DNA from 3 places in the Agarivorans albus genome. Region 1 is predicted to be linked to each of the others. Evidence: predicted binding sites of a transcription regulator. Region 1 holds the regulator's gene; each other region holds the start of a gene.
The links. The regulator NrdR, encoded in region 1, represses ribonucleotide reductase genes. The targets are predictions, from matches to a motif close to AAACACNANATNTNGTGTTT.
Positions count from the first base shown of each region.

Region 2: a site for NrdR is predicted at 2,304-2,323, ahead of nrdA (class 1a ribonucleoside-diphosphate reductase subunit alpha). Genes of this name have one in related genera too.
Region 3: a site for NrdR is predicted at 4,273-4,292, ahead of nrdD (anaerobic ribonucleoside-triphosphate reductase). Genes of this name have one in related genera too.

Region 1 covers NZ_AP023032.1:3,394,827-3,405,033, reverse strand. Annotated here, with positions in the region: gene K5620_RS15415 (tetratricopeptide repeat protein) at 1-306, shown strand, start outside; gene ettA (energy-dependent translational throttle protein EttA) at 361-2,025, opposite strand; gene K5620_RS15405 (L,D-transpeptidase family protein) at 2,299-3,210, shown strand; gene K5620_RS15400 (Lpp/OprI family alanine-zipper lipoprotein) at 3,257-3,523, opposite strand; gene K5620_RS15395 (ChaN family lipoprotein) at 3,772-4,767, opposite strand; gene glyA (serine hydroxymethyltransferase) at 5,071-6,324, shown strand; gene K5620_RS15385 (ribbon-helix-helix domain-containing protein) at 6,678-7,010, opposite strand; gene K5620_RS15380 (DJ-1/PfpI family protein) at 7,085-7,645, opposite strand; gene nrdR (transcriptional regulator NrdR) at 8,000-8,449, shown strand; gene ribD (bifunctional diaminohydroxyphosphoribosylaminopyrimidine deaminase/5-amino-6-(5-phosphoribosylamino)uracil reductase RibD) at 8,450-9,583, shown strand; gene K5620_RS15365 (riboflavin synthase) at 9,583-10,207, shown strand, end outside.
Region 2 covers NZ_AP023032.1:3,019,313-3,029,519, reverse strand. Annotated here, with positions in the region: gene nrdA (class 1a ribonucleoside-diphosphate reductase subunit alpha) at 1-2,242, opposite strand, end outside; gene K5620_RS13645 (HAD family hydrolase) at 2,533-3,207, opposite strand; gene ubiG (bifunctional 2-polyprenyl-6-hydroxyphenol methylase/3-demethylubiquinol 3-O-methyltransferase UbiG) at 3,207-3,929, opposite strand; gene gyrA (DNA topoisomerase (ATP-hydrolyzing) subunit A) at 4,135-6,840, shown strand; gene serC (3-phosphoserine/phosphohydroxythreonine transaminase) at 6,947-8,035, shown strand; gene hisC (histidinol-phosphate transaminase) at 8,045-9,154, shown strand; gene aroA (3-phosphoshikimate 1-carboxyvinyltransferase) at 9,171-10,207, shown strand, end outside.
Region 3 covers NZ_AP023032.1:2,303,930-2,314,136, reverse strand. Annotated here, with positions in the region: gene K5620_RS10635 (EAL domain-containing protein) at 1-1,544, shown strand, start outside; gene nrdG (anaerobic ribonucleoside-triphosphate reductase-activating protein) at 1,545-2,015, opposite strand; gene nrdD (anaerobic ribonucleoside-triphosphate reductase) at 2,016-4,136, opposite strand; gene rsxA (electron transport complex subunit RsxA) at 4,482-5,060, shown strand; gene rsxB (electron transport complex subunit RsxB) at 5,070-5,630, shown strand; gene rsxC (electron transport complex subunit RsxC) at 5,631-8,057, shown strand; gene rsxD (electron transport complex subunit RsxD) at 8,050-9,120, shown strand; gene rsxG (electron transport complex subunit RsxG) at 9,110-9,742, shown strand; gene K5620_RS10595 (electron transport complex subunit E) at 9,755-10,207, shown strand, end outside.

The DNA.
Region 1 (10,207 bases):
GACTTAGATAAAGCTTATCAAACTGTCGCACAGGTAGTAGAGCAGGGTGCTAAAAACGCCGCTATTTTGGACACTATTGGATGGATTGAAGTACAGCGTGGCAATGTTGACCAGGGTTTAGTTTACTTACGTGAAGCCTACACAATGAACGCATCAGATGCCGCAATTCGCTATCACTTGGCATTTGCTCTTAGTAAGTTGGGGCGCAAGGCCGAGGCTAAAGCGGAAGCAGAAGCAGCTGTGGAATTAGATCAGCAATTCTCTGAGTATGAAGACGCTAAAGCATTACTGGAGAGCTTGGGCTAAGCTCCTTGGAGGAATAAAAAAGGCCACGTAAGTGGCCTTTTTTGTCGCTCATACTTAGCCAATACGTTTGTATTTTATGCGATGAGGCTGAGCGGCTTCTTCACCAATGGTTTCTTTTAACCAAGCTTCGTACTCGGTAAAGTTGCCTGCGTGGAAGTTAACTTGTCCTTCGTCGCGGTAATCTAGAATGTGAGTGGCGATACGGTCTAAGAACCAACGGTCATGCGAGATAACCATAGCACAGCCAGCAAATTCCAAGAGTGCATTTTCTAGCGCTCGTAGTGTTTCAACATCTAAGTCGTTGGTTGGTTCATCTAGTAGCAGTACGTTACCACCAGTTTGAAGTAACTTAGCCAAATGCAAACGGCCACGTTCACCACCCGATAGCTCCCCAACGCGTTTTTGTTGGTCACCACCTCTAAAGTTGAATCGACCAACATAAGCGCGACTTGGTACTTCGATATTACCAATTTTTAGAATATCGGAACCGCCAGACACTTCTTGCCATACGGTGGCTTTATCATCCATCGCATCACGGAACTGGTCCACGCTAGCTATCTGAACACTTTCGCCAACTTCTACGCTACCTGAGTCTGCCTTTTCTGCACCAGTAATCATCTTAAATAGAGTCGATTTACCCGCCCCGTTAGGACCGATAATACCTACAATCGCTCCCTTAGGAATACTAAATGACAGGTCGTTAATTAGCACTCGTCCATCATAAGCCTTGCTTAGGTTGTTAACATCAATAACCTTATCACCTAGTCGTTGCGCTGCTGGAATGAATAGCTCGTTGGTTTCATTTCGGCTTTGAAAACTTTGAGTATTAAGTTCTTCAAAGCGAGCCATACGAGACTTACTTTTACTCTGACGGCCTTTCGCATTTGAACGAACCCACTCCAGCTCTTTCTGAATTGATTTCATTCGAGCTTTTTCTTGAGAGGCTTCTTGGTTCAAGCGGTCTTCTTTTTGTTCAAGCCAAGAAGAGTAGTTACCTTCCCACGGAATACCTTCACCGCGGTCTAGTTCCAAAATCCAGCCCGCTACGTTATCAAGGAAGTAACGGTCGTGGGTTACCGCCACAACAGTACCTTCATAATCATGTAAGAAGCGCTCTAACCAAGCTACAGATTCTGCATCTAAGTGGTTGGTAGGTTCGTCAAGTAGCAGCATGTCTGGTTTTTCAAGCAACAAGCGACACAGTGCTACGCGGCGACGTTCACCCCCAGAAAGCTTCTCAATTTTTTGGTCCCACTCTGGTAGGCGTAAGGCATCGGCTGCACGCTCTAGTTGATTCTCTAAACTATGTGCATCATGAGTAGCCAAAATCGCTTCTAATTCACCTTGCTCTTTAGCTAAGGCGTCAAAGTCTGCATCGGGTTCTGCGTATTCGGCATAAACTTGGTCTAAGCGAGTTTGGGCATTTTTTACCACAGCTACTGCTTCTTCAACCACTTCGCGAACCGTTTTGTCTAAGTCCATTTGAGGTTCTTGGGCAAGGTAACCAATTTTGGTTCCTGGGTTAGCACGTGCTTCACCCTCAATATCGGTATCAATACCCGCCATAATGCGTAGTAGGGTAGATTTACCTGAGCCGTTTAAACCGAGTACGCCAATTTTAGCGCCAGGGAAAAAGCTTAAAGAAATGTTTTTAAGAATATGTTTTTTAGGGGGAACGATTTTACCAACGCGGTTCATCGTATAAATAAATTGGGCCATTTGCCGTTCCTTTAAGGGTCTATACTCGAATTTTTGTGTCGCTAAAGCATACACCCAAATTCGCTACTTTTATCTTCCGCTATGATACTGGCTTCGTAGATGGAAGCTAGCTTTGTAAGCCACTTTATGCGGCGGTTTTTTGATGTTGCATAGTGAAGCAGCATAAAGCGGTACTATCTGCTTGTTTTTAACAGAGATAGCCATCAGGGCTTGTCGAATTTCTAAAGTAATAGTGGTATGTTGGAATCATCACAATTTGACACTGCAGATTAAATGAAACAGATTTTATTGGCCTGTGTTGCCCTATGTATGGCATTTTCAGTTTCAGCCTTAACTTACGATTTACCCGAAGATGGAAGTCGCCTGCTGGGCGGAAACCAATGGCACAGAGTGCAAAAAGGCGAAACTATTGCGCTTATCGCCGAGCGTTATGGTGTAGGTTTTTTAGCGGTAATGGCGGCGAACAAAGGGGTTGACCCTTTCTTACCAGAGGAAGATACAGAGCTTCTTATTCCCACTCAAATTTTGCTACCCGATGTGGAGCGTAAAGGGGTGGTGGTAAATCTTGCGGAATTGCGTTTGTATTACTTCCGACCAAATAGCACTGAAGTAGATGTGTTACCTATTGGCATTGGCCGAATTGGCCGCGAAACGCCAGAGATGAGCACTTACATTAGTCAAAAACGAGAGCAACCTACTTGGACACCTACTCAAAATATTCGTAATGAATATGCAGCTAAGGGGATTATTTTGCCACCGGTTGTACAGGCGGGGCCAGAAAATCCACTGGGTGAATACGCCCTGCGTTTGGCTTATGGTAATGGTGAGTATTTAATTCATGGCACTAACAAAGAGTTTGGTGTTGGCTTGCGTGTTAGCTCTGGTTGTATACGCTTGTTTCCCGACGATATCGAATACCTGTTTTCGCAGGTTAATCTGAAAACGCCAGTGAGGATCATTAATCAATCGATTAAACATTCGCTTGAACCTAGTGGCGAGTACTTATTAGAAGTGCACCAGCCGCTTAATCGCTCTGAAGAAGAAGTGACCCAAGCAACTACCTTACAATTGAGTCGTGATGATATTAAGTTTATTACTCAAGCAGGAGTTGACTCGTCGGTGGTGAATCAAGCGCTGAAAAACCAGCAAGGCATTGCTTTGTCGGTAGGTGAAAAACAAGGATAAAAAAAAGGTGATGCTTAGCATCACCTTTTTTCACATCGCTTTAAACTTACTTAGTGTAAGAAGATGCGATGTTGTCGATACGTTCGTTAGCGCGCATCGCTTCAGCTTTAGCTTGGTCAGCACTCATTTGAGCTGACTTAATGTCGCCACTCAAAGAGCTTTGCTCTGCACGAAGAGCTGCAACTTCGTTTGATAGTGCATCAACTTTGTCGCTTAGAGATTGTACGTTGTTTTCTAAAGCGGTAGTGTTTGAAGAACAACCCGCTAGTAAAATGGTAGAAGCAATAGCGCCTGCAACTAAAAACTTATTCATGGTAAGTCCGTCCTTTATATTCAATTCTAACGATTGTTAGCAATCGTTGATTCGTTTAAGCAAAGCTATTCACTGCAATTGAGTGAGCCGCTGGTATGATTATGGCTCAATATGAGCAAGCTGCAAGCGTTTGTTAGTAAAACCAAAAAAAAATAAGGCGAATACAGTTATTTAAGTTGATTTGTTAACATTTATTTAACAAGGGGCGTCGCCGCCTAGAGACATTTTAAGTAACAGCTAGCTAATTGTTAGTTAGCGCTTTTACACTGCTTACTAGATTGTTTCTTAATATGCTTAAATTCTGCTTGCTGATTAGCTTTGTTTTGATAACGCACCGGCAGGCTTTTTACCACAATTAAGTAGTCACCTAATGCTTGTTTTTGTTGCTCGCTTAATTTAATAAACTCACTGTGGTTTATCGCCACTAAAGAACTAACTTTTTTACCTTCAAGACGTTGTTCTACTCTTGAGTAGGTGCCTTGTCGTTGTTCAATATGAAAGTTGCCCACCGTGTGCATCACCTGTTGAGTAGTTTGAGACTGCAGTTGCAGAGTAATAGATTCTGCCATTGTCTCATCCCAAGCTAACATGGCGAAAAAGTGATTTTTGCTTTGTTCGCTATCGCCATGGTGAGCGTTACCAAACAGTCGCTGTTGGTAGGCCGGATCGTTGGTTGTAAAGTCTTGGGCAAGTTTGCTGCGTTCAGATTCTTCTAAGCCCTCTAAATAGCCTAAGCCTTGCTGACCAATACAGCGAACATGCTCGCGAGGCGCATTGGCTGCTACTACCGTAAGTTGTTTATCTTTGGCAAATTCAACTAGCGGCCGGTAATCAGATCGGTAGTTATCCCAGGCTTTGGTTTGTTTGATAAGCCATTCTTCACCTATTTCGTTAGCTAGGTAGCTATCTAATAAAGCTTGTTGGCTGCGATTAAATTGCTCCATCGATAAACTAATTTGGTTTTGTTGCTGATATAAGGCTTCCAATAAGCGCAGCTGTGCTAAGTGGATAGCGGGATGACTGTGGTATTCGCCAAACAGTATTACCTGAGAATCAGCCAGTTGCTTGGCAAGTGATTGGGTGTTTTCAACAATTTGTTGGTCGTTTGGGTTGTACAGTGCGTAGTCATAGTAAGTCTGCAATTGAATATCTGCGGATGGCGTTGCTTGCTCTTTAGGCGGAGTAGCGCTGCAAGCCGATAGAAAGAAAAGTGACAAAATGAGGCCTGAGAGGCGAAGTGACATAATATAAACTCTAATTGTAGATGATAATCATTATCATCTTAACCTTTGTTGGGCTGAGATGTAATGCTTAAATTAACGTGAATTTATTTCATAAAGATCAAAGCAGCTAGTGAGAAAATTGCAAATTTAATCGGCTAAACGCACACTACAGCTTCCAAGGCAGCTAGCGTTTTATTGTTACATTTGTTCATTTGAATAGCGTTAATGGTAAAAAATTTTGCTGTGATCTGAAAAGGACTCAGGTTAGAATGCGCCTTCGAAAAATCACCCACCAACATGTAACAAAAGAGTCAGGAGATACTGATGTTAAAGCGTGATATGAATATCGCCGATTACGATGCCGAATTATGGCAAGCCATTACTAAAGAAGAAGTTCGTCAAGAAGAGCACATTGAGCTGATTGCTTCTGAGAACTATGCCAGCCCACGAGTAATGGAAGCGCAAGGCTCTTACCTTACTAATAAGTACGCCGAAGGATATCCAGGTAAGCGTTACTATGGTGGTTGTGAGTATGTAGATAAAGCAGAAGTGCTAGCCATTGAGCGCGCCAAGCAACTATTTGGTGCCGACTACGCAAACGTGCAACCACATGCTGGTTCACAAGCTAACTCAGCTGTATTTATGGCTTTGCTTAAAGCAGGTGACACAGTACTAGGCATGAGTTTGGCTCATGGTGGTCACTTAACTCACGGTGCAAGCGTAAGCTTCTCAGGTAAAATCTACAACGCCGTTCAGTACGGGATTAACCCAGAAACTGGCGAGTTAGACTATGCAGAAGTTGAGCGTTTAGCTAAAGAACACAAACCTAAAATGATTATTGCTGGCTTCTCAGCCTACTCAGGTGTGGTTGATTGGCAGCGTTTCCGCGATATCGCAGACGAAGTAGGTGCTTACCTGTTCGTAGATATGGCGCACATTGCTGGTTTAGTGGCAGCTGGCTTGTATCCAAACCCAGTGCCAGTTGCAGATGTAGTAACAACTACTACTCACAAAACACTAGCTGGCCCACGTGGTGGTTTGATTTTGGCACGTGCCAACGAAGAAGTAGAGAAGAAGCTTAACTCTGCAGTATTCCCAGGTGGTCAAGGCGGTCCTTTGATGCATGTTATTGCTGCAAAAGCGGTAGCGTTCAAAGAAGCGATGGAGCCAGAGTTCAAGCAATACCAACAAAACGTATTAGATAATGCCAAAGCTATGGTTGCTGTACTGCAAGAGCGCGGTTATAAGATTGTGTCTAACGGTACAGAAAATCACTTGTTCTTGGTTGATCTCATCGACAAAGACATTACTGGTAAAGATGCCGACGCGGCACTAGGCCGTGCAAACATCACAGTAAATAAAAACTCGGTTCCAAACGATCCGCGTTCTCCATTCGTAACCAGTGGTTTACGTATTGGTACTCCAGCAATTACGCGTCGTGGCTTAGATGTAGCTGCTTCTAAAGAGTTAGCTGGTTGGATTTGTGATGTATTAGATAATTTACAAGACGAAGCGGTAATTGAGCGCGTTAAAGGCCAAGTGTTAGAACTTTGCCAGCGTTTCCCGGTCTACGCTTAAGTAAGCATGTAAACGTCAGGGATTGACGAGATAAAAGAAAGGAGGCTTTATGCCTCCTTTTTTGTATTTGTTTGTTAGTAAAACTACGGATTATTAAGACTAAATGTGAATAGGAACACAAACCAAGGAGGGATAGGCTGGGTTTTAGCCTGAGAATTAGACAGTTGGTACTGAAATTGCTCAGTTTTTAAGACCTAATTGATAAGTCAAATTACCAGCGCTAAAGGGTAATTGCAGAAGAGAGAGAATCACCATGGACATGAATCCTGTGGCTAGTGCAAAACGATTAATGATTATGCAGTTTGTAATTTGGGGCAGCTTTATGTTGTTCATCATTTCTTAATGTTTGCAGATTAAAGATATCCCTTGGCAATGGAATTGCCTGATTCCGCTTGTTTAAGCGAAGGATTAGTGAGTGTTAAGCGCTTGCCTTGATTAAGGTGAGTAGTACAGGCCACTCTAAGTAAAGATGTAAAATTACCTACCTTTTCTTCTCGTTGTAATACCTCATGGTAAATTTGTGTTAAAAAGCCCGCCAAACTAAGGTTAGCCTCATCGGCTATTTGCTCCAGTAGCTGCCAAAATATTGCTTCCAAACGAATACTGGTTACTACGCCATCTAAACGCACCGACCGAGACTTCAATTCAAACAATTCCGCTTCGGCGCCAGAATAAATTTCACACATTGGCAATCCCACCATGATCAAACCGAAGTCTAATCATGGTATACAAAATCAACTTTTGCCGTTTCAATTTAGTATTAAGCCAATAGCTTATTGAATTGCGCTAGCCATTGCGGGTGAGCAGGCCAAGCTGGTGCGGTGACCAAGTTCCCATCGGTAAGGGCTTGGTCAACGGCAATATCTGCATAGTCGCCGCCAGCAGCTGTCACTTCAGGCGCACAAGCTGGGTAGGCAGAAATGTGTCTGCCAGAGGCAATACCTGCCGCTGTTAATAGCTGTGCGCCATGGCATATTGCCGCTATCGGCTGTTGTTTAGCGGCAAAGGCTTGAATTATTTCTAATACCTTAGCATTTAAGCGTAAGTATTCCGGGGCCCGTCCGCCGGGCAATAATAGCGCGTCAAACTCCTCGGTATCGATGTCAGCAAAATTGCCGTTGAGAGTGAAGTTGTGCCCCGGTCTTTCGGTATAGGTTTGATCGCCTTCAAAGTCATGGATGGCGGTTTTAATTTGTTCGCCAATGCATTTCTCTGGGCAAGTTGCGATAACTTCGTGACCTACCATTTGCAGTGCCTGAAATGGCACCATTAACTCATAATCTTCAACAAAATCACCTGCAATAATCAGTATCTTCGCCATGACGCTTTCCTTAACAAGTTGTTTACATTTCTAGTGCAGCCTAACTTGAGCGGTAAGCTAAGCGGTAGTAATTGGTTACTACGCAAGCGCTATTTGCTTATATAACAAGCTTAATTTTAATCTAATCAGACTCTTAACAAGCTAAGGGCTAAACAGTAAGTATTTGGCTCAGTGATTAAACTGAGAGCTAATTCTCATTTTTTCTTCCTTTACTAAGTTAGCACCATTCTCTTTAGATAAGACCTTACCCAAATAAAGGAATTGTGGGCATTTTCGATAGTTACGCTTTAGCTAACCTGTACCTCTGACGGTTTAGCAGATAAAATTGCCGGATACTCGAATAAGGGATCGCCCATGCATTGTCCATTTTGTTCTGCTCATGAAACTAAGGTTATTGACTCGCGTTTGGTTGCCGATGGCCACCAAGTAAGAAGGCGTCGTGAATGCTTAGAATGCCATGAGCGCTTCACTTCTTTTGAAGTGGCCGAGTTGGTAATGCCGCGAGTGATTAAAGGCAATGGCATTAGAGAGCCTTTTAACGAAGAGAAAATGCGTGCTGGTATGATGCGTGCGTTGGAAAAACGCCCAGTAAGCGTTGACCAAGTAGAGCAAGCGGTAAACAAAATTAAGTCGCAGCTGCGGGCGACTGGCGAGCGTGAAGTTGCTACAAAATTCATTGGCAAGATTGTTATGGAACAGTTGATTGGCCTAGATAAAGTGGCCTACGTGCGTTTTGCTTCGGTTTATCACTCTTTTGAAGATATCAAAGAATTTAGTGACGAAATTGCTAAGTTGGAAAAGTAAGTGAGTTTTAGCGTTCAAGATTGCCAGTGTATGGCAAAGGCCATTGCGCTTGCCAAGCGCGGAAAATATACCACGGCACCCAATCCTAATGTGGGCTGCGTGTTGGTAAAAGATGGTCAGATTATTGGTGAAGGTTATCACCGTAAAGCCGGTGAAGGGCACGCCGAAGTGAATGCCGCGGCGGATGCCAAGCAACGTGGTTTTAGCCTAAAGGGGGCAAGCTGTTATGTCACTCTTGAGCCCTGCAGCCATGTAGGTAGAACGCCAGCTTGCGCCACAATGTTAGTAGAACAACAAGTGGCCGAAGTAGTGATTGCCATGGTTGACCCTAACCCACAGGTTGCTGGGCGCGGGATTAAGCGACTTGAAGAGGCTGGCATTAAAGTTCGTACCGGTCTAATGGAGCATTCAGCGCGTGCGCTTAACCCCGGATTTTTGAGCCGCGTTGAGCGTAAACGTCCTTTTGTTCGCTTGAAACTTGCTGGTTCTATCGATGCTAAAATAGCCTTAGCCAATGGCGAAAGCAAGTGGATCACCTCGGCTCATTCTCGCAGCGACGTGCAACGAGAACGGGCCGCTAGCCATGCTATTTTATCCACCGCTACTACGGTTATTCGCGATAATGCCAGCTTAAACGTGAGATTTAATGAGCTCGGTAGCCTTGCTGAGCAACTTGATGAAACACTGCTGCGCCAGCCATTGCGGGTGATTATTGACCGTAAACAACGCTTAGCAGAAGCAGCTCAAGACCTTAATATTTTTAAGAATAGTGAGTCTTTCTGGCTGGCCGGCCATCAATCACAAACGCAACTGCCAGCCGCAAAACAGCTGGTGATTGAAGACACGCCAAATTTTTTGCCGCAATTAATGCAGGAGCTAGCTGAAGCAGAAGTAAATGATATTTGGGTTGAAGCAGGAGCTAATTTTGCTGCAGCCCTGATTCAAGCTAACTTGGTTGATCAGCTTATCTGTTACCAAGCCGGTTTATTGATGGGAGCCGATGCTCACAGTTTAGTGGGGTTTGAGGGATATCAGTCGATGAGTGCGTTAAATTCTTGGCAATGCCTTGAAACTCGCCGAATTGGCCCCGACATTAAAACTATCTGGATCCCGCAAGCACAGGGCACACATTAATGTTTACTGGAATAATTGAAGCCCTAGGCAAGATTTCTCGCATTGAAAAACGCAGTGGTGACGTACGATTAAACATCGCCAGTGCTGGTTTAGATATGTCGGATGTAAGACTTGGCGATAGCATCGCGGTAAATGGTATATGTTTAACCGTGGTCGACTTCAGCAATGAGCACTTTTGCGCCGATGTATCTACCGAAACGTTAAGTTTAACTTCACTAGCTAAATGCAAACAAGGTGACAAGGTTAACCTTGAAAAAGCCATGCTCGCGACTAATCGCTTTGGTGGTCATATTGTCAGTGGTCATGTTGATGGCTTAGCAGAGGTAGTAAGCATTAGCCCCAGCGCACGTGCGATTAATATTTGGCTAAAGGTTCCTAATGATCTGGCGCGTTACATAGCCCATAAAGGCTCCGTAACCGTAGATGGCATTAGCTTAACGGTGAACGAAGTACAGCAGCAACAGCTACGTTTAACGATTATTCCCCATACCGCCGAGCAAACAACCATTGGTGCTTGGTCGCCTGGGCAAAAAATTAACTTAGAAGTTGATGTTATCGCTCGCTATGTGGAGCGTTTAATCGGCTATGCTGATGAGAACACTAACGATTCAAAAATAAATACTG
Region 2 (10,207 bases), 380 kb from region 1:
CTGGCTTCAGGTCGTCTTGTTGGTCGCTAGCACCGTCGCGGGTGTTATGGTAGTACAGCGTTTTAACCCCATATTTGTAGGCGGTTAGCAAGTCGGCAATTAATGCTTTCATTGGAACGCGGTTACCTTCATAACGGCTTGGGTCGTAGTTAGTGTTGGCCGAGATACTTTGGTCAACAAACTTCTGCATTAGGCCAACTAGCTGCAAGTAACCTTCGTTACTAGGAATGTCCCACAGTAATTCGTAGTTGTCTTTAAGTGCTTCAAACTCTGGCACAACTTGTTTCAAAATACCGTCTTTACTGGCTTTAACGCTAATAAAACCGCGAGGTGGCTCAATACCGTTAGTGGCATTTGAAATCTGGCTAGAAGTCTCTGACGGCATTAAGGCAGAAAGCGTTGAGTTACGTAAGCCGTGAGTCACAATCTCTTCACGTAGCTCTTCCCAGTCGTAATGCAAAGGCTCATCGCTAAGCTTGTCTAACGACTGTTTGTAAGTATCGATAGGCAATACACCTTTCGAGTAGGTCGTCTCGTTAAACATTGGGCAAGCGCCTTGCTCTTTGGCTAAGCGCATAGAGGCCTTAAGCAACCAGTATTGAATCGCTTCAAAGGTGCGGTGAGTCAGGTTGTTGGCACTGCCATCGCTGTACTTAGTGCCATTTTTAGCTAGGTAGTAGGCGTAGTTGATAACACCTATCCCTAAGGTACGACGGCCATCAGAGCCCTTCTTAGCGGCTTTGATAGGGTAGTCTTGATAATCTAGCAGGCTATCTAGAGCACGAACAGCAAGGTCAGACAGCTCTTCTAACTCATTTAAGTCTTCAATAGCGCCTAAGTTAAAGGCCGAAAGTGTACAAAGGGCAATTTCGCCATTTTCATCATGTACGTGTTGTAGCGGCTTAGTTGGTAAGGCAATTTCTAAACATAGGTTAGATTGGCGAACCGGTGCTTGTGCTGGGTCAAATGGGCTGTGAGTATTACAGTGGTCTACGTTTTGAATGTAGATACGACCCGTTGAGGCGCGCTCTTGCATTAGCAACGAGAATAGGTCAACAGCCTTAATTTGCTCTTTACGGATGCTTGGGTCTTGCTCGTATTTCACATACAAGCTTTCAAACTTGTCTTGATCTTCAAAGAAGGCATCGTAAAGCCCTGGTGCATCACTTGGCGAGAATAGGGTGATGTTTTCACCTTTTACCAAGCGTTGGTACATCAGCTTGTTAAGCTGCACACCGTAGTCCATGTGACGAACTCGGTTATCGTCTACACCACGGTTGTTTTTAAGTACTAAGAGTGATTCTACTTCTAAGTGCCAAAACGGGTAGAAAATAGTGGCTGCACCGCCGCGAACGCCGCCTTGAGAACAACATTTAACTGCTGTTTGGAAATACTTATAAAACGGAATACAACCAGTGTGGAAGGCTTCACCACCGCGAATTTCACTGCCTAGGGCGCGAATACGACCTGCGTTAATACCAATACCTGCACGTTGAGAAACGTAAGTTACGATTGAAGAAGCAGTGGCATTAATTGATTCTAAGCTGTCGCCACACTCAATCAATACACAAGAGCTAAACTGGCGAGTTGGGGTACGTACCCCCGACATGATTGGCGTAGGTAAAGAGATCTTAAATTTAGACGTCGCATCATAGAAGCGACGAATGTAATCAAGGCGAACCGACTTGTCGTAGTGAGCAAATAAACAGGCTGCTACCAAAATATACAAGAACTGGGCACTCTCGAAAATCTCACCAGTAACACGGTTTTGTACTAGGTATTTCCCTTCAAGTTGCTTAACTGCCCCGTATGAGAAGTCCATGTCGCGCCAATGGTCGATAAAGTCGTCCATTTGGGCAAATTCTTCAGGGCTGTAGTCTTTAAGCAAATGCATGTCGTAGCGGCCAGCTTCACACTGTTTTACTACGTGGTCGTAAAGCTTAGGTGGTTCAAATTGACCATAGGCTTTTTTGCGTAAATGGAATACTGCTAAACGCGCCGCCAAAAATTGGTAATCTGGCGTTTCTTGAGAGATTAAATCTGCCGCAGCCTTAATTATGGTTTCATGAATATCTTTAGTGGCCATGCCATCGTAGAACTGGATATGAGACTTAAGTTCTACCTGCGATACCGAGACATTTTTAAGGCCTTTAGCGGCCCAAGTTATCACTCGGTGAATCTTGTCTAAGTTGATCGCTTCTTGTTTACCGCTGCGTTTGGTTATCAGAAGATCTTTATTCATGAAGGGGAGGCCCTGTTATCCTAATTTCGCTACTGCTGATCTAGTACTGCTATTTTTCCTTAGCCACTAGATATAGTGTTTTCAAATTTTATGGATACAAGATAATGAGGTTTTGGCTTTTTCGCAAGTCTTGGCAAAGTTGAAGATATTGTGTATAACTTGCAAATAACTCGGCTATGTTAGTAGTTACTAACTAGCTATCTATATAAGCTGACTAAGCTTGCATTAATGCAAGTTTTTTTTCGTAAAATTTTACTCAAAAAATTTATTTTTATAAAACTTGAACTTGCTTACAAATCGCCCAGCCAGTCGATTATTGTTTGTTCGAGCTGTTCACTTTTTTGGCAGTGAATATTTGCAGCCCATTGCTCAACTTTGTCTTCTTTAGAGAGATAACCCCAAAGGGCCAATAGGGTAGTCATATTGGTATTATTGCCCGCCTGAATATCGCGTTCAGCATCGCCCACATATAAGCAGTTCTCTGGCTTAACCTTTATGATTTGGCAAGCCAATAGCATTGGGGCAGGATCGGGCTTACGCAGTGGCAGTGTATCGCCGCCAACCAATACGCCAGACTGTTCAAACTCGGGGAAGAAGCGAAGTAACTGCTTACTTAAACCCTCGGGTTTATTGGTAATAACTCCCCAAGGAATCTGGTGTTGGTTAAGCCATTGTAATGTTTGTTTAATACCGGGAAAAAAGTCGGTGCCTTGGCAGATGTTTTGCTCATAGTAGTCAAGCAATTGTTGGCGTAATTCAGCTTGGGGCTGCTGCTCCCAAGTGCTGCCAAAGCCTGCTTTTAGCAAACCGATAGCGCCGTGAGAGCTAAGCTGGCGCGCTTGGGCTAAGCTGAGCGGCGCTTGTTGGTGTTGTTCAAGCACATAGTTAGCAGCAGCGCCTAAGTCTGGTGCAGTATCAAGTAAGGTACCATCAAGGTCGAACAATACCGCCGCTTGCTTATTCATTATTGCTCCGGTTTAGCTAGTTGCACCATGTAGTTAACATCTACGTTTCGACTTAAGCGAAAGCTTTCAATAATAGGGGTAAATTGCACACCACTAATGGCTTCACTACGTAAGTTGCTTTGGTCGGCCCATGCTAGTAGCTCGGACGGGCGAATGAATTTGTCATGCTGGTGAGTGCCATCGGGAACAATTTTTAGTAACTTCTCGGCAGCCAGAATCATATAAAGGTAGGCTTTTGGCGTTCGGTTAATAGTAGAGACAAATACTTTACCGCCCGGTTTAACCATGCTGGCACAAGCCGCAATCACTGAGCCTGGGTCCGGTACGTGCTCTATCATCTCCATGCAGGTTACTACATCGTAGTGCGCTTGATGGGCTTCGGCATGCGCTTCTGCAGTGGTTTGTAAGTAGTTAAGTTGGCTACCGGTTTCTAAAGCATGTAGCTTGGCAACTTCAATTTGTTCTTTGCCCATATCAATAGCAGTAACGTCTGCACCACGAACCGCCATGCTTTCGGCTAAAATGCCGCCACCGCAGCCCACATCGAGTACTTTTTTGCCAAATAAGCCTGCCGCGCCGCGCTCAATATAATCTAAACGCAGTGGATTGATTTGGTGAAGGGTTTTGAATTCCCCTTGTTTATCCCACCAACGTGAGGCTAAGCCTGCAAAATGTGCAATTTCTTGATGGTCAACATTTTCGTTGCTTTGAGGGTGTTCCATAAACTTGTCAATCCACGTCAGTATTTGTAGGCATTATAAGAACTTGTTCATTGCAGTCACTAGCTTTTGTTCAATTCTTGAGTTTTTTCATTTTTCTAACTGAAAAGAGCGACATCAAGCCTGTTAAGGCCGTTATTTTATGGTAAAGTTTGCGATTACGCTGAGTAATTGTAAAAAGCAATAAAAACGAAGGATTTTGTCGTCTATGAGCGATCTTGCAAAAGAGATTACGCCGGTCAATATTGAGGATGAGCTAAAGAGCTCATATCTTGATTACGCCATGAGCGTTATTGTGGGGCGCGCCTTGCCAGATGTACGTGATGGTTTAAAACCAGTACATCGCCGGGTGCTTTACGCAATGAATGTTTTGGGTAACGACTGGAATAAACCCTATAAAAAATCTGCCCGTGTGGTAGGTGACGTAATTGGTAAATATCACCCACATGGTGATAGTGCTGTTTACGATACGATTGTTCGCATGGCGCAGCCATTTTCGCTGCGTTACATGTTGGTAGACGGTCAAGGTAACTTTGGTTCGGTGGACGGCGATTCTGCGGCGGCCATGCGTTATACCGAAATCCGTATGGATAAGTTAGCCCACTCTTTACTGGCCGACTTAGAAAAAGAAACCGTAGACTTCGTACCTAACTACGATGGTACAGAGCAAATCCCTGAAGTACTGCCAACTCGAGTTCCTAACCTATTGGTTAATGGTTCTTCTGGTATTGCGGTAGGTATGGCGACCAACATTCCACCACACAACTTAACCGAAGTGGTTAACGGTTGTTTGGCAATGATTGAAAACCCAGACATCACTATTGATGAGCTGATGGAATTTATTCCAGCGCCAGATTTCCCTACTGCCGGTATCATTAACGGCCGTGCTGGTGTTATTCAAGCTTACCGCACTGGTCGTGGCAAAGTTTCTATTCGTGCTAAAGCCGAAGTAGTTACCGAGAAAAATGGTAAAGAAACCATTATTGTTCACGAAATCCCTTACCAGGTGAACAAAGCTCGCTTAATCGAGAAGATGGCCGAGCTGGTTAAAGATAAAAAGCTAGAAGGTATTTCTGCTCTACGTGATGAGTCTGATAAAGACGGTATGCGTATTGTGGTTGAGCTTAAGCGTGATGCTGTGGGCGAAGTTGTACTAAACAACTTGTATTCACAAACGCAAATGCAGGTATCTTTTGGTATGAATATGGTGGCCTTGGATAACGGCCAGCCTAAGATATTCAACCTGCAAGAAATGATCGAGTGTTTCATTCGCCACCGCCGCGAAGTAGTTACACGTCGAACCGTATTTGAATTGCGCAAAGCGCGCGATCGCGCCCACATCCTTGAAGGCTTAGCCATTGCGCTAGCTAATATCGATGAGATTATTGAGCTAATCAAAACCTCACCAACGCCTGCTGAAGCAAAAGCTGCATTAGTGGCTAAAGGTTGGGATTTAGGCGCAGTATCAGCAATGTTAGAGCGTGCTGGTGATGACGCGGCTCGCCCAGATTGGTTAGAAGCTGAATTTGGTATTCGTGATGGCCAATACTTCATCACACCAATTCAAGCTCAAGCAATTCTAGACTTACGTTTACACAAGTTAACCGGTCTAGAACATGAAAAAATCATTGGCGAATACAAAGACCTGTTGGAACTTATCGCCGAATTACTGCACATCTTAAATAGCCCTGAGCGTTTGATGGAAGTAATTCGTGACGAACTTATCGAAGTGCGTGAGCAGTTTGGTGATGAGCGTCGCACCGAGATTTCTGCCAACAGTGCTGATATTTCTCTAGAAGACTTAATTAACGAAGAAGACGTGGTAGTAACCCTATCTCACGAAGGCTACGTTAAGTACCAACCATTGACTGAGTACGAATCTCAGCGCCGTGGTGGTAAAGGTAAAGCAGCAACTAAGATGAAGAATGAAGATTTCATCGAGAAATTGCTGGTTGCCAATACTCACGACACCGTACTGTGTTTCTCAACGGTAGGTAAAGTTTACTGGATGAAGGTTTACCAGCTGCCGCTGGCGAGTCGCCAAGCACGTGGTAAGCCAATTGTTAACTTACTTCCGTTAACCGAAGATGAGCGCATCACCGCTATCTTGCCAGTACGTGAGTACGAAGAAGACAAGTTCATCTTGTTTGCTACCGCTAACGGTACCGTTAAGAAAACTCCGCTAACAGCATTTAAACGTCCGTTATCAAGTGGTATTCGTGCTATTAACCTTAATGATGATGACAAGCTAATTGGCGTAGATATTACCAACGGTAATAACGAAATCATGCTGTTCTCTGATGCAGGTAAAGTGGTTCGCTTTAACGAGAAGCAACGTGATAGTGAAACTGGCGCGGTGAAGCTGGACCCAGAAACTGGCGAAGAGCTATTGGCATTGCGTCCAATGGGTCGTACCGCTGCTGGTGTTCGTGGTATTTCACTTGATGCTGGCCAGAAAGTGGTATCGTTGATTGTGCCAACCGGTGACGGTGATATTCTTACCGCTACAGAAAATGGTTACGGTAAGCGTACCAAGCTTGATGAGTACCCAGCTAAGAGCCGTGCAACTAAAGGTGTTGTTTCTATTAAGGTGAGCGAGCGTAACGGCCTAGTGGTTGGTGCGGTTCAGGTAACCGAAGCGCAAGAAATGATGCTAATTACTAACGGTGGCACCTTGGTGCGTACTCGAGTAAATGAAGTTTCTCTAGTTGGTCGTAATACGCAAGGTGTTACTTTAATCCGTACTTCTGAAGATGAGAAAGTGGTAGGCCTTCAGCGTATCGATGAAATTGAAGAAGACGAGTTAGAAGAGCTAGCCGAAGGCGAGCAGGCGGCTGAGGTAAGTGATGCAGCACCAAGCGAGGATGCACCAAGTGCAGACGATGCTGGTGAGGCAGAGCCCGATCAGCAGTAAGCTAAAAATATAAAACAACGGGCGGCTTTTAGCCGCTCGTTTTAGTTTAAATAGATTATATGAACCACTTAAGTGGTCGCACACAACATAGAGTAAGAGATGTAGCATGGACAAAATCTATAACTTTTGTGCTGGTCCTGCGATGTTACCTGAAGCGGTAATGAAGCAGGCGCAAGCCGAGTTTTGTAACTGGCAAGGTCTAGGTGTATCGGTGATGGAAGTTAGTCACCGTGGTAAAGAATATATCGCTATGGCCGCCGAGGCCGAGCAAGATCTCCGCGATTTATTAAATATTCCAGATAACTACAAAGTGCTGTTTTGCCAAGGTGGTGGACGTGGTCAATTTGCTGCTGCGCCGCTAAACCTATTAGGTGATAAAAAGTCAATCAGCTTTATTACTACTGGCCAGTGGTCTAAAGGTGCAGTAGCTGAGGGTGAAAAGCACGCCCAAGCGAGTGTATTTGACGCGCTAAGTAGCAATGAGCAAGGACAAATCAGCGTAAAGCCAAGCGCTGAGTGGCAATTAGATAAAGATGCCGCTTATGTTCATTACTGCCCAAATGAAACCATCGAGGGCATTGCCATTGATGACATCCCCGATGTGGGAGACATGGTATTAGTCGGCGATTTCTCTTCAACGATTTTGTCGCAACCTATTGATGTGAGTAAGTTCGGTTTAATTTACGCTGGCGCGCAAAAGAATATTGGCCCTTCGGGTTTAGCGATTGCTATTGTGCGTGACGATTTACTGGATAACGCTCACCCATTAACACCAAATATCTTTAACTACAGCTTATTAGCGGGCAGTGATTCCATGTTTAATACCCCGCCTACCTATTCATGGTATTTAGCTGGCTTGGTGTTTAAATGGTTAAAGCAACAGGGTGGATTAACTGCAATGGCTGAGAAAAATGCAGCTAAAGCCGAGTTACTTTACTCATATATTGATAGTAGTGATTTCTACCAAAATAATGTTGCTCCTGAAAACCGTTCCAAAATGAATGTGCCTTTTCAGTTAGCGAATAGCGAGCTGGATGCCGCCTTTTTAGCCGAGTCTGCAGCCGCTGGATTGGTGACTTTAAAAGGTCACCGAATTGTTGGTGGTATGCGTGCAAGCATTTACAATGCAATGCCAATTGAAGGCGTGCAAGCCTTAGTAGACTTTATGGCTGACTTTGCCCAGCGCAATCGCTAAGGAATTTTCATGACGTGTGATTTTCATGCTTTAGCCAATCAAGGCATACAAGGTTTACACCCTTATCAAGCAGGTAAACCAACCGACGAGCTAGAACGTGAGTTGGGCATTAGTAACATTGTTAAGCTCGCCTCTAACGAAAACCCTTTGGGCATGAGCCCACTGGCCTTGGCCGCAATTGAAAAAGCCACCAGTGAACTAACTCGTTATCCAGATTCAAATGGCTTTTATCTAAAACAAGCGCTGGCTGATAAATACGGCTTGACTGCTGAGCAATTTACCTTAGGCAATGGCTCAAATGATGTATTGGACTTAATTGCTAGAGTATTTGTGAGCAGCGAGCACGAAGTGGTGTTCTCACAACATGCTTTTGTTGTTTACCCAATTGTGACACAAGCAATAGGCGCAAAAGCAGTAGTTGTTCCAGCCAAAGACTGGGGGCACGATTTAGATGCCATGGCCGAAGCGATTACTGATAAGACCCGTTTGGTGTTTATCGCTAATCCGAATAACCCAACAGGTACTTTTCTTAGCAGTGATGCACTATATGGCTTTATGCAAAAGGTGCCAGAAAATGTAGTGGTGGTTTTAGACGAGGCTTATTACGAGTACTTGTCTGAAGACGAGCAGGCACCTTCAACAAGCTGGTTAGCGCAGTTTAGCAACCTAGTGATTACTCGCACCTTTTCTAAGGCTTATGGTTTAGCTGGCTTGCGCGTTGGTTACGCTATTTCTAGCCCTGAGATTGCAGATTTGCTAAACCGCTTACGTCAGCCGTTTAACGTGAATAGCCTTAGCTTGGTGGCGGCAGTGGCGGCGCTAAAAGATCAGCAATATTTACAGCAAAGTATCGCGTTGAATCAGCAAGGTTTGCTGCTGTTAAGCCAGTTCTTTAAGCAAAATGCTATTAGCTATATTCCTTCAAAAGGGAATTTTATTAGCTTTTTAGCGCCAAGTGGCGATGCTCAAGAGCTTTATCAGCAGTTACTCCATAAAGGCGTGATAGTTAGGCCGGTGGGCCCATATCAGATGCCTGGTTATCTGCGTGTAAGCATCGGTACCGAACAAGAAAACCAAACTTTTATTAAAGCTTTAAGCCAGCTAATTGGCTCAATTTAAGTAGAGATTTCGATTCATGGAACAATTAACTTTACAGCCTATTTCTCGTATTAACGGTGAAATTAATTTACCTGGCTCAAAAAGCGTATCAAATCGTGCATTGTTATTAGCTGCACTGGCTGAAGGCGAAACCGTATTAAGTAACCTGCTCGACAGTGACGACATTCGCCACATGCTAAATGCACTTAAAAAGCTTGGTGTAGATTATCAGCTTTCTGAAGATCGTAGCCGTTGCACAGTAACTGGTTTAGGCAGAGCTTTTAAGGTTGCTCAAGCCGAAGAATTATTCTTAGGCAATGCTGGAACGGCAATGCGTCCTTTGTGTGCCGCCCTATGTTTGAGCCAAGGTGAGTTTACCTTAACCGGTGAACCGCGCATGGAAGAGCGCCCAATTGGCGCCTTAGTTGATGCCTTACGCCAAGTGGGAGCCGACGTCACTTACCTAAAGAATGAAAACTACCCTCCTTTAAGTATTAAAGGCACTGGCTTAGCTGGCGGCAAGGTCGACATCGACGGTTCTGTATCTAGTCAGTTCTTAACGGCCTTTTTAATGGCTGCACCTTATGCCCAACAAGACACTGAAATTAGTATTGTTGGTGAACTAGTATCAAAGCCTTATATCGATATCACCCTTAAGATGATGGCTGCCTTCGGTGTCGAAGTTGAAAACGATAACTACCAACGCTTTATCGTTAAAGGTCAGCAAATCTATCAAGGAGCTGGCGAGTTTTTGGTTGAAGGTGATGCGTCTTCGGCTTCTTACTTCCTTGCCGCTGGTGCAATTAAAGGCGGTGAAGTAAAAGTGACTGGCGTAGGCAAAAAGTCTATGCAGGGCGATGTATTATTTGCTGATGTATTGGCTGCAATGGGCGCCGATATCGAGTGGGGCGACGATTACATTATCGCTCGTAGCGGCGAGCTAAGCGCGGTAGATATGGACATGAACCATATTCCTGATGCTGCGATGACTATTGCTACCACTGCATTGTTTGCCAAAGGCACTACCGCCATTCGCAATGTATATAACTGGCGAGTAAAAGAAACCGACCGATT
Region 3 (10,207 bases), 1.1 Mb from region 1:
CATCAATGCAAACCATTGCAGTAGATAAGTTCCAAGTTAACTTTAAGCCCTCATTTGAATTTGTTAGTGACGGATACTTACGCCTCTATCTAACCATCGCAGCGCTTTGTGCAATGGGCTACATGTTAACCAGCCTTCTTTATATACGAGCTATGTCTCGGGTTAAAAGTAAGCTCAAAAAGCTGGTTAATGCCGATCGATTAGTTGATGAAAAGCCGGTGCTTGGTGCAGTTGGCGAGTTAATTAAGGATCAGAAACAGCAGTTTACTCAGCAAATCCGCCAACAAAAACATGCAATTCAACAATTAGAGAAGCAAGTTGCCCTAGACCCATTAACTGGCCAGTTTAATCGACACTCGTTCCGCCAAAAAATGCAGGAAATGTTAAAGACAACACCTAAAGATACGGTTTTGTTTTTGGTTAGAGCCTCGCAACTTGAAGAAATCAACAAAGCACGTGGTCACCAAGCTGGCGATGACTACATTAGAGATATCGCTAAGATCATCGATGTTAATCGCAAAGATTATTCATCAAGCAGCTTGTTTAGACTTTTGGGAGCTGAGTTTGCCCTGGTATTGCCTAAATTCCCAGCCAGCAGAGTTAGCCAAGTCGCTCAGGCACTAAAAAGCTCTCTAAACGAGTACAGCAACGGTAAGCAAATGCAAAGCGCAGCCTATACCGGCGTAACCGAGCTTAAAAGTGGTGACTCCATTGAACGAGTGATTGCTCGTGCTGATGCAGCCTTGGCTATTGCCCAAAGCCTATCTCCCAATGGTTGGGAAATAGTGCTCGAAGATGACGAAACATTAGAAAGTAGTGAACTACAATGGCACTCAACCATTAGCTCGCTTATTAACAAAAATAACTTCCGCCTAGCTTCACAAGCCATCCAGTCGTTGCATCGCACTATGCCGGCGTACCATGAAGTATTCATTCGTTTTTTGAGTGACAATAACCAGCAGCTTCCTACAGAAACAACCATGGTAATGGCACAACGCCTGGGCATGATATTAGAGCTAGAAAAAGCAACAATTGGCTACATCTTGCATACCATCTCTGGACAAAACGCTGAATACCGCTGGGGGATAAACCTAAGTAAACTTATCTTAACTGACCCAGATTTTTGTTCTTGGCTAACCCAACAGCTACTTACCTACCCTAATTTAAAATCTCGGGTTGTTTTTGAGCTAGAAGAAGAAATTTTGGATATGCATTTGAGCAACGCCAGAAAGCTGTTTGAAGTACTTCGCCGAAACAGTTGCCACACTGCAATTTCAGATTTTGGTAACGGTATTGGCTCTTTTAAATTGTTTAAAGAGCTCAAGCCTAACTATGTGAAGATAAGTAGCGATTTAGTGCAAGCACTAGAAAGTGACAAAGCTAATCAGCAATTCGTGAGTATGCTGGTAGAGGTATCGCATCGTTTAGGTTGCCAAGTAATTGCTCAAGGTGTTGAAACCTTAGAGCAAAAACAGCTACTTGAATCTATGTATGTCGATAGCTTGCAGGGCTACTTAATTTCGCGTCCTGAGCTTATCGCTTAACTACTGAAGGGGTTGGCAGTGAATAATTTGGTTACTACTGCCTCGCCATTGTAATTTTGGGTCGGCCAGCTCTTGTTCAAATTTGCCGTCAATTAAGGTATCAACTTGCTTAACAATTGCCTGCTGTTGCGGGTTTAGTTCTTTAAGTTGATAGCCTGTCCACATCCAAATATCTTTGCCTGCGCACTCTTTTCTAACGCGTTCAACTAATCGTTGTACAGCGTCTAAGTTATCTGGATGTAGTGGATCTCCACCACTCAAGCTAAGCCCTTTACGTCGAATCCTAGAATCGTTCAAATCATTGATAATCTGTTGTTCTAAGTCATCAGTATACGGGTGGCCGGAATCACAGCGCCAGGATTTCTGGTTATAACAACCTCGACATTGATGCTCGCAACCAGCAACAAACAAGGTACAGCGCGTACCTTGCCCGTTAACTACGTCGACCGAATGGTAACTCAAATAGTTCATTTACAGATGTTTCACTCGGCGTTTAACTTCTTCTTGCTTACCATAGTTAAATGGTCGTGCATCAGGGCTACCTAAATAGCCACATACTCGTCGAGTAACAGATACCTTACTGGATTCTGCATTACCACAAGAAGGACACTCAAAGCCTTTACTGGTGCAGTTAAACTCGCCAGTGAAGTCACATTCGTAACATTCGTCAATTGGCGTATTTGTACCGTAATACGGAACGCGACTATAGCTATAATCCCAAACATCCTCTAAGGCCTCAGTATTGTGCTGCATATTTGGGTATTCACCGTAACAAATAAAGCCGCCACTAGTTACTGAAGGATAAGGCTGTTCGAAATCTATTTTGTCAAAGGGGTTTACCTTCTTTTCTACATCTAAGTGGAAACTATTGGTGTAGTAACCTTTATCTGTTACGCCCTCGATTACACCAAACTTTTTGGCGTCTAAACGGCAGAAGCGATCACATAGGTTTTCACTTGGGGTGCTGTATAAACTAAAGGCGTAACCACTTTCTTTTTCCCAACGTAAAGTAGCTTGTTTTAATGCAGTAACAATACCGATAGCTTTTTGTTGTAACTGTTTATTGTCGTAAACGTGTTCACTGTTTCCGTATAGCGCGTTCACAGTCTCATGCAAACCGATGTAACCTAAAGAAATTGACGCACGACCATTTTCGAAGATTTTAGATACATCATCTTCGGCATTTAACCGAACGCCACAAGCGCCTTCCATGTACAAGATTGGGGCAACTTTGGCTTTAACACCTTTAAGGCGAGAGATGCGGCTATCTAAACCATGTTTGGCAACACTTAAACGTTGTTCAAGTAGTTCGAAGAAACGTTGTTCATCACCTTTAGCTTCAATAGCAATGCGGGGTAAATTCAAGCTCACTACACCAAGGTTATTACGACCATCGTGAATGTCTTTACCTTCTTCTTGGTAGTGACCTAAGAAACTACGACAACCCATAGGGGTTTTAAACGAGCCCGTTACTTCAACAACTTTGTCGTAGTTTAAAATATCTGGGTACATGCGTTTTGACGCACATTCCAAAGCTAACTGCTTAATATCGTAACTTGGATCTTCTTTTTTATGGTTTAAGCCGTCTTTAATGGCAAATACCAGCTTAGGGAATACGGCCGTTTTAGCATTTTTACCTAATCCGGCAATACGGTTCTCTAGGATTGAACGCTGAATTAGTCGCGAGGCCCAGCAAGAGCCTAAGCCAAAACCAAAGGTAACAAATGGTGTTTGCCCATTCGCAGTGTGTAGAGTATTTACTTCATACTCTAAAGACTGGAATGCATCATGACATTCTTTTTCGGTTTGTGCTTTAGCGTAAGCTTCGGCGTCGGCTATTTGCCATTTTTTAGCAGTAGCTAAGTGTTTTTCATGGCTTTTGGTGACGTAAGGCGAAAGAATCTCGTCGATGCGGTTAATCGTCGTTCCACCATAAATATGGCTCGCTACTTGAGCGATGATCTGGGCTGTTACTGCAGTTGCTGTTGAAATTGATTTTGGGGTTTCAATTTCAGCGTTACCCATTTTAAATCCGCCGGTTAACATGCCTTCTAAGTCGATTAGCATGCAGTTAAACATTGGGAAAAATGGTGCGTAATCTAAATCGTGAAAGTGAATTTCGCCGGTTTCGTGAGCTTTTACTACATCTCGCGGAAGCAAATGAGTTTTAGCGTAGTGTTTTGCAACAATGCCCGCTAACAAATCGCGTTGAGTAGGAATGACCTTACTGTCTTTATTCGCATTTTCGTTAAGTAACGCGGCATTGCTTTGTTCAACCAAACCACGGATCTCAGCATTTAACACGCTGCGCTTTTCGCGAGCAACGTCGCGGTCGTGACGATATTCAATGTAAGCACGTGCTAAAGTCTTGTTATCACTTTCCATTAAGTAGTTTTCAACAGACGATTGAATATCGTTGATATCTACTTCAGGTAAGTTCAAAAACTGTTCTGTTACTTGTTGGGCAATTTGCAATGCAACTAGGTTGTCCTTAACACCTAAAGCTTCAGCTGCTTTTAGCACTGCATCAACAATCCGCTTTGCGTCGTAAGGTACACGGCTTCCGTCTCGTTTTATCACGACTGTTTTCACGATTTACGCTCCAATTTCACTCACTCATTAAATAAAAAACTGTGGAACCCGCGCCACTAAAGGCTTCTAACAAAGAAACGCTCAAAAAAGCATCCAATGTGATGGTTATCCATATATTGTGGTTAAGGATTTTAGATCCCACTAGATATAGTAGTCGAGAGATTTTAAGGATAAAGCAAATACAAATGATCGAGATCAACCGAAGGGTAAAAAGTAAATTTAACCGCTCAAAAATGATTCACAACTCACAGCAAATTTTTAGCGCCTTTTCCACATTGAAGTCACGGTTGTTATACGCACCACAAACAAGGATAATAGCGGCTCGTTCCGCTGCATCTTATTTAAATGACTGAATATTTGTTGTTATTAATCAGTACCGTACTGGTTAACAATTTTGTGCTGGTTAAGTTCTTGGGTTTATGCCCATTTATGGGTGTGTCCAGCAAAGTAGAAACCGCCATCGGCATGGCCTTAGCAACCACTTTTGTGCTTACCCTTGCGTCAATGAGCTCCTATTTAGTAGAACAATACATATTGTTGCCACTAGATATTGTTTATCTGCGCACCATGAGTTTTATTTTGGTTATTGCCGTTGTGGTTCAGTTCACCGAGATGTTTGTGCAAAAAGCCAGCCCCGCACTTCACCGTGTATTAGGCATTTACCTACCGCTTATCACCTCTAACTGTGCAGTATTAGGTGTGGCGCTACTAAACATTAATGAGCAGCATGATCTATTTGAATCAATTATCTATGGTTTTGGAGCAGCAGCTGGCTTCTCGCTAGTGTTGATTCTGTTCTCAGCAATGCGTGAACGCCTTGTGGTAGCAGATATCCCGCTACCTTTTAAAGGCGCGGCGATCGCCATGATCACAGCTGGGCTTATGTCTTTAGCCTTTGTAGGTTTCACTGGATTAATTAAGTAGTATGTTTAGATGTTAGAAGCACTTATTGCAATCACCCTTCTAGCCTTGGTATTTGGTGGAATACTGGGTTATGCGGCCATCAAATATAAAGTTGAAGGCAACCCCATTGCCGATCAAGTGGAAGCACTGCTACCTCAAACACAGTGCGGACAATGTGGTCATCCTGGTTGTCGGCCCTACGCTGAAGCCATAGCCAACGGCGAAGCAATAAACAAATGCCCACCAGGCGGCGAAGAGACTGTAGTAAAACTAGCAGAATTGCTAGGCGTTGAAGCGATCCCTCTGGATGAGTCAGCCGTAAAAGAAGATGACCGTAAGAAAGTAGCCTACATCGTAGAAGATGCGTGTATCGGTTGTACCAAATGCATTCAAGCTTGCCCTGTAGATGCCATTATGGGCGCAAATAAACATATGCATACGGTTATTACTAAAGAATGTACCGGGTGCGAGCTATGTGTGGCGCCCTGCCCAACCGATTGTATTGAAATGCGCCCAATACCAACAACAACCAAAAACTGGGATTGGAAATTGAACCAAATAGATGTCGCAATCATCGAGGAACAAAAATAGATGGTGGCGTGGTTAGACAAAATTAAACAAGGTTTTACTTGGAACTACAAAGGTGGTGTCCACCCAGAAACCAATAAGCAGGATATCAACTGTGGTAAGCCTGAACTAATCAACTTGCCTAACGAGTTAAGCATACCTGTCCAACAGCATATTGGCAGTGCAGGCAAACTACTCGTAAAAGTAGGTGATAAAGTATTACGTGGACAAGCCTTAACTGAATCTCAGTTCTTTCAAGCGCCACCAGTTCATGCGTCCCTTTCCGGTGAAATCATCGCGATTGAACCAAGAGTTTCTGCGCATGCTTCAGCCATTCCTGAATTAAGTGTCGTTATTCGCGTAGACAAAGCGCAACAAGACGCGCAATGGCCAAGCCCTCTGACTGATGAAGAATTAACTCCAGAAGCGATTTGCCAACGCGTTCATTTATCGGGTATTTCCGGTATGGGGGGCGCTGGCTTCCCTACTGCTTTAAAGATTACTCCGCATAAACCTTTAGACGTACTGATTATAAATGGCGCAGAATGCGAGCCCTATATTTCGGCCGACGATTGTTTAATGCAGAACTATGCGGCTGAGATTATCGGTGGTGTGGCCTTACTGCAAAAAGTACTCAAACCAGCGCTTACCATAGTTGCCGTCGAAGATGACAAACCCAAAGCCATTAAAGCGTTAGAAGCGGTTGGCAATCAAGATATCATCATTCGAAGCATCCCTACCAAATATCCCTCTGGTGGTGAAAAGCAACTTATCCAAGTGCTTACTGGAAAAGAAGTTAAAGCTAACCAGCTACCTATTGACCTAGGCATGCTAGTGCAAAATGTCGGCACAGCTTACGCCGTGTATCAAGCTGTAACGCTAGGCGAACCGCTAATTTCTAGAGTTGTCACCCTTGCCGGTGATTTAGTCACCAGTCCTAGCAATTACTGGGTGCCGATTGGCACAGCAGTAAGCGATGTGATCAACAAAAAACTACAGGGTGAGCCTAACGCGCCAACCATTATGGGCGGTTCGATGATGGGCTTCATGCTCCCCAGCAACCAAGCACCGGTGGTAAAAACAACTAACTGTCTGATTGTTAACAATCCGATGGCAGCTGAAAATGAATCACCGTGTATACGTTGCGGTGAATGTGCTCAAGCCTGCCCAATGGGCTTATTACCTCAGCAGTTGTATTGGTACGCCAAAGGGGATGAACTAAACAAAGCGCGCGATTTTAATATAATGGATTGCATCGAATGCGGAGCCTGCGCCTTTGTTTGTCCAAGCGAAATCTCTTTGGTACAACACTACCGAACAGCAAAAGCTAAAATACGCAGCGAAGATATTGCACAAAAAGAAGCCGACATAGCCAAACAACGCTTCGATGCACGCCAAGCTCGTTTAGAAAAAGACAAATTAGAACGTAAAGCGAAACACCAACAAGCCGCTTTGCGTAGACAAGCTCAAACAGAAGACAACGCTAAGCAAAATAAACCTGATCCTGTCGCAGCGGCCTTAGCAAGAGTCAAAAACAAGCAAGCCGCCAGTCCAGCAGCAAAACAAGACGAAACTGGTGAATGGGTACCAGATAATCAAGCGGCCATAGCTGCTAGAGAAGCTCGCAAAGCTGAGCGAAGAGCCCAAAAAGAAGCCAACGAGAGTAAAGCCAGCGCTAACCCGGCAGTCGCTGCGGCCATCGCGCGTGCTAAAGCTAAAAAGCAGACTGATAACAGTGAATCGATAAACGAGTCTAAGCCTAGCGCAAACCCCGCAGTAGCAGCGGCTATCGCGCGCGCTAAAGCCAAGAAACAACAAAATCAAGATAACGAAACTACCGCTGAAGACAACACAGTTGAATCAAGTAATTCAGCTGTGGCTGCTGCCGTAGCTAGAGCTAAGGCGAAAAAAGCACAAGCTCAGCAACAATTTGAACCAACAACCGCCACTAATCCGGCCGTAGCCGCCGCTGTAGCAAGGGCTAAAGCTAAAAAACTGGCTAACAAAGAGGCAAGTGCGGATCAAGCCGACGACAATCTAAATAAGCCTGCGGCTAAATCTTCAGCAAACCCTGCTGTTGCCGCAGCAATAGCCAGAGCTAAAGCAAAAAAAACCGCGCTAGCAGCAGCCGACGAGTCTGTTGATACCGGTAAGGCAAACAATCAAGATGATGAAGCTTTAGAGGTCCCTCTTGCTCGAGAGCAATCGGTTCAACAAAATACTCAAGATAGTACTACTAGTAACAACAACGCTAAGGCTAAGGCCATCGCAGCTGCGGTTGCAAAAGCTAAGGCCAATAAGAAAGCGGAGGACGCAACTGAAGCGCCCACGCCCGCAACCGTAGAAAAGCCAGCCAAAAAAGTTAACCCTGCAGTCGCCGCAGCAGTTGCTCGCGCTAAAGCTAAAAAACTAGCAGAACAACAGCGCGAAGAGAAAGATACCAATGAATAGCACTAGCATAAAAAGTTCACCTTTCGTTAGAAAGCCCTTAAAAACAAAAACATTGATGTTTTGGGTGATTCTTTGTCTTTTGCCAGGTTTATTAGTTCAAAGCTTTCATTTTGGAATAGGCACCATAACCCAAGTATTACTGGCATCTATGGTTGCAGTGCTAAGTGAAACCTTAGTTCTTATATTACGTAAGCGACCTGTTTGGCCAACCTTAAGTGATAACAGCGCGCTAGTTACTGGCATTTTGGTTGGTTTGGCACTTCCAGCCTATGCCCCTTGGTGGATTGCGCTTATTGGCAGTTTCTTTGCCATTGTTGTAGTTAAGCATTTGTATGGCGGTCTTGGGCATAATATTTTTAACCCTGCTATGGCTGCCTACGTGCTTTTATTAGTGTCTTTCCCAGTAACGATGACAAGCTGGATGCCTCCACAAAGTCTGTTAGTTGAAAGCTTATCTAGCATCGATGGTTTATCGCTCATTTTTAGTGGTTTTACCGTAGACGGCTTTAGCATTAAACAAATTGCCAGCATCGATGGCCATACCATCGCCACACCGCTTGATGAGATGAAAACACAACTTACTTTAGGTTTCACATCCAATGAAATATCAAGCCATGAGATTTACAGTAGTTTTGCAGGGATTGGCTGGCAATGGATTAATTTAGCCTATTTAGCAGGAGGTCTTGCGCTTATCTACTTAAAGGTGATTCGCTGGCATATTCCTTTGGCTTTTTTGACCACCCTATTTGTTTTGAGTCTACTTTCCGCAGCCATCAACCCAGATCACTCAATTCCAGTGCTGCTGCAGCTGTTTTCCGGCGCAACCATGATTGGCGCATTTTTCATATTGACCGACCCGGTAAGCGCAGCAACGAGCAACTTAGGTAGGATTATTTACGCAAGCTTGGTTGCGTTATTGGTATTTGTTATTCGAAATTATGGCGGCTATCCAGACGCAATCGCCTTTGCTGTATTACTAGCAAATATGGCAGTGCCGATGATAGATCACTTCACCAAGCCCAGAGTATATGGTTACGGCGAGGGAAATAGTAATGACAACTAAGCGCCAATCAATGACTAAAAACGCGGCGATGTTGGCCCTATTCGCCTTTGCATGCACCTTGTTAGTTGTCATCGTTAATTACTTTACCGAGCCAAGAATCGAGCAACAGGTTAAAGCACAACTGATTAGGTCAACTAATGAAGTCTTATCAAAAGAGTTAGCCAATAGTGCTTACCAGCAACGATGCGTAGTAGTTAACGAGCCACAGTTTTTGGGTAACGATAAAGACCAAACCATCCGGCTAATTGAATTAAATCAACAAACAGCGGCTTTCGTTTATCAAACAATTGCACCAGATGGTTACAGCGGGGAAATTCGCCTGTTAGTAGGTTTAAATGCAGACTCAACTATTAGCGGTGTGCGTGTTGTACAGCATAACGAAACACCAGGCTTAGGTGATAAAGTTGAAACCAGAAAATCAGATTGGATTTACCAGTTTAATGGACAACGTTTAATGGATGCCAAGGATCCTCGTTGGGCTGTAAAAAAAGACGGTGGCCAGTTTGACGCCTTTACTGGCGCTACAATAACGCCGCGTGCTGTTGTAAAAGCAGTGAAAAACGTGTTGATTTACCACGCCACAAATCAGCAAAGCATTAATGACAATGCGACAGATTGTTAAAGGAGTTATTTGATGAGCGAATATAAACAATTAGCTTGGCAAGGCCTTTGGAAAAACAATCCTGGTTTAGTACAATTACTCGGCTTGTGCCCTCTTCTCGCGGTTACCTCGACGGTAACCAACGCACTCGGCCTGGGGGTTGCCACCATGCTGGTACTGATAGCCTCAAACACCACGGTATCACTCATTCGTAAATGGGTAGCTAAAGAGATCCGCATTCCTGTATTTGTTATGGTTATTGCATCCTTTGTTACCTGCATACAACTGTTAATGAATGCTTATACCTACGGCTTGTACCAAAACCTAGGAATATTCATTCCGCTCATAGTGACCAACTGCATCATCATCGGTAGAGCCGAGGCATTTGCTGCACGTAACAGTGTTAAGCCAGCTGCGTTCGATGGATTAATGATGGGAATTGGTTTTGGTTTGGTACTTGTTGCAGTAGGCGCAATTAGAGAGCTT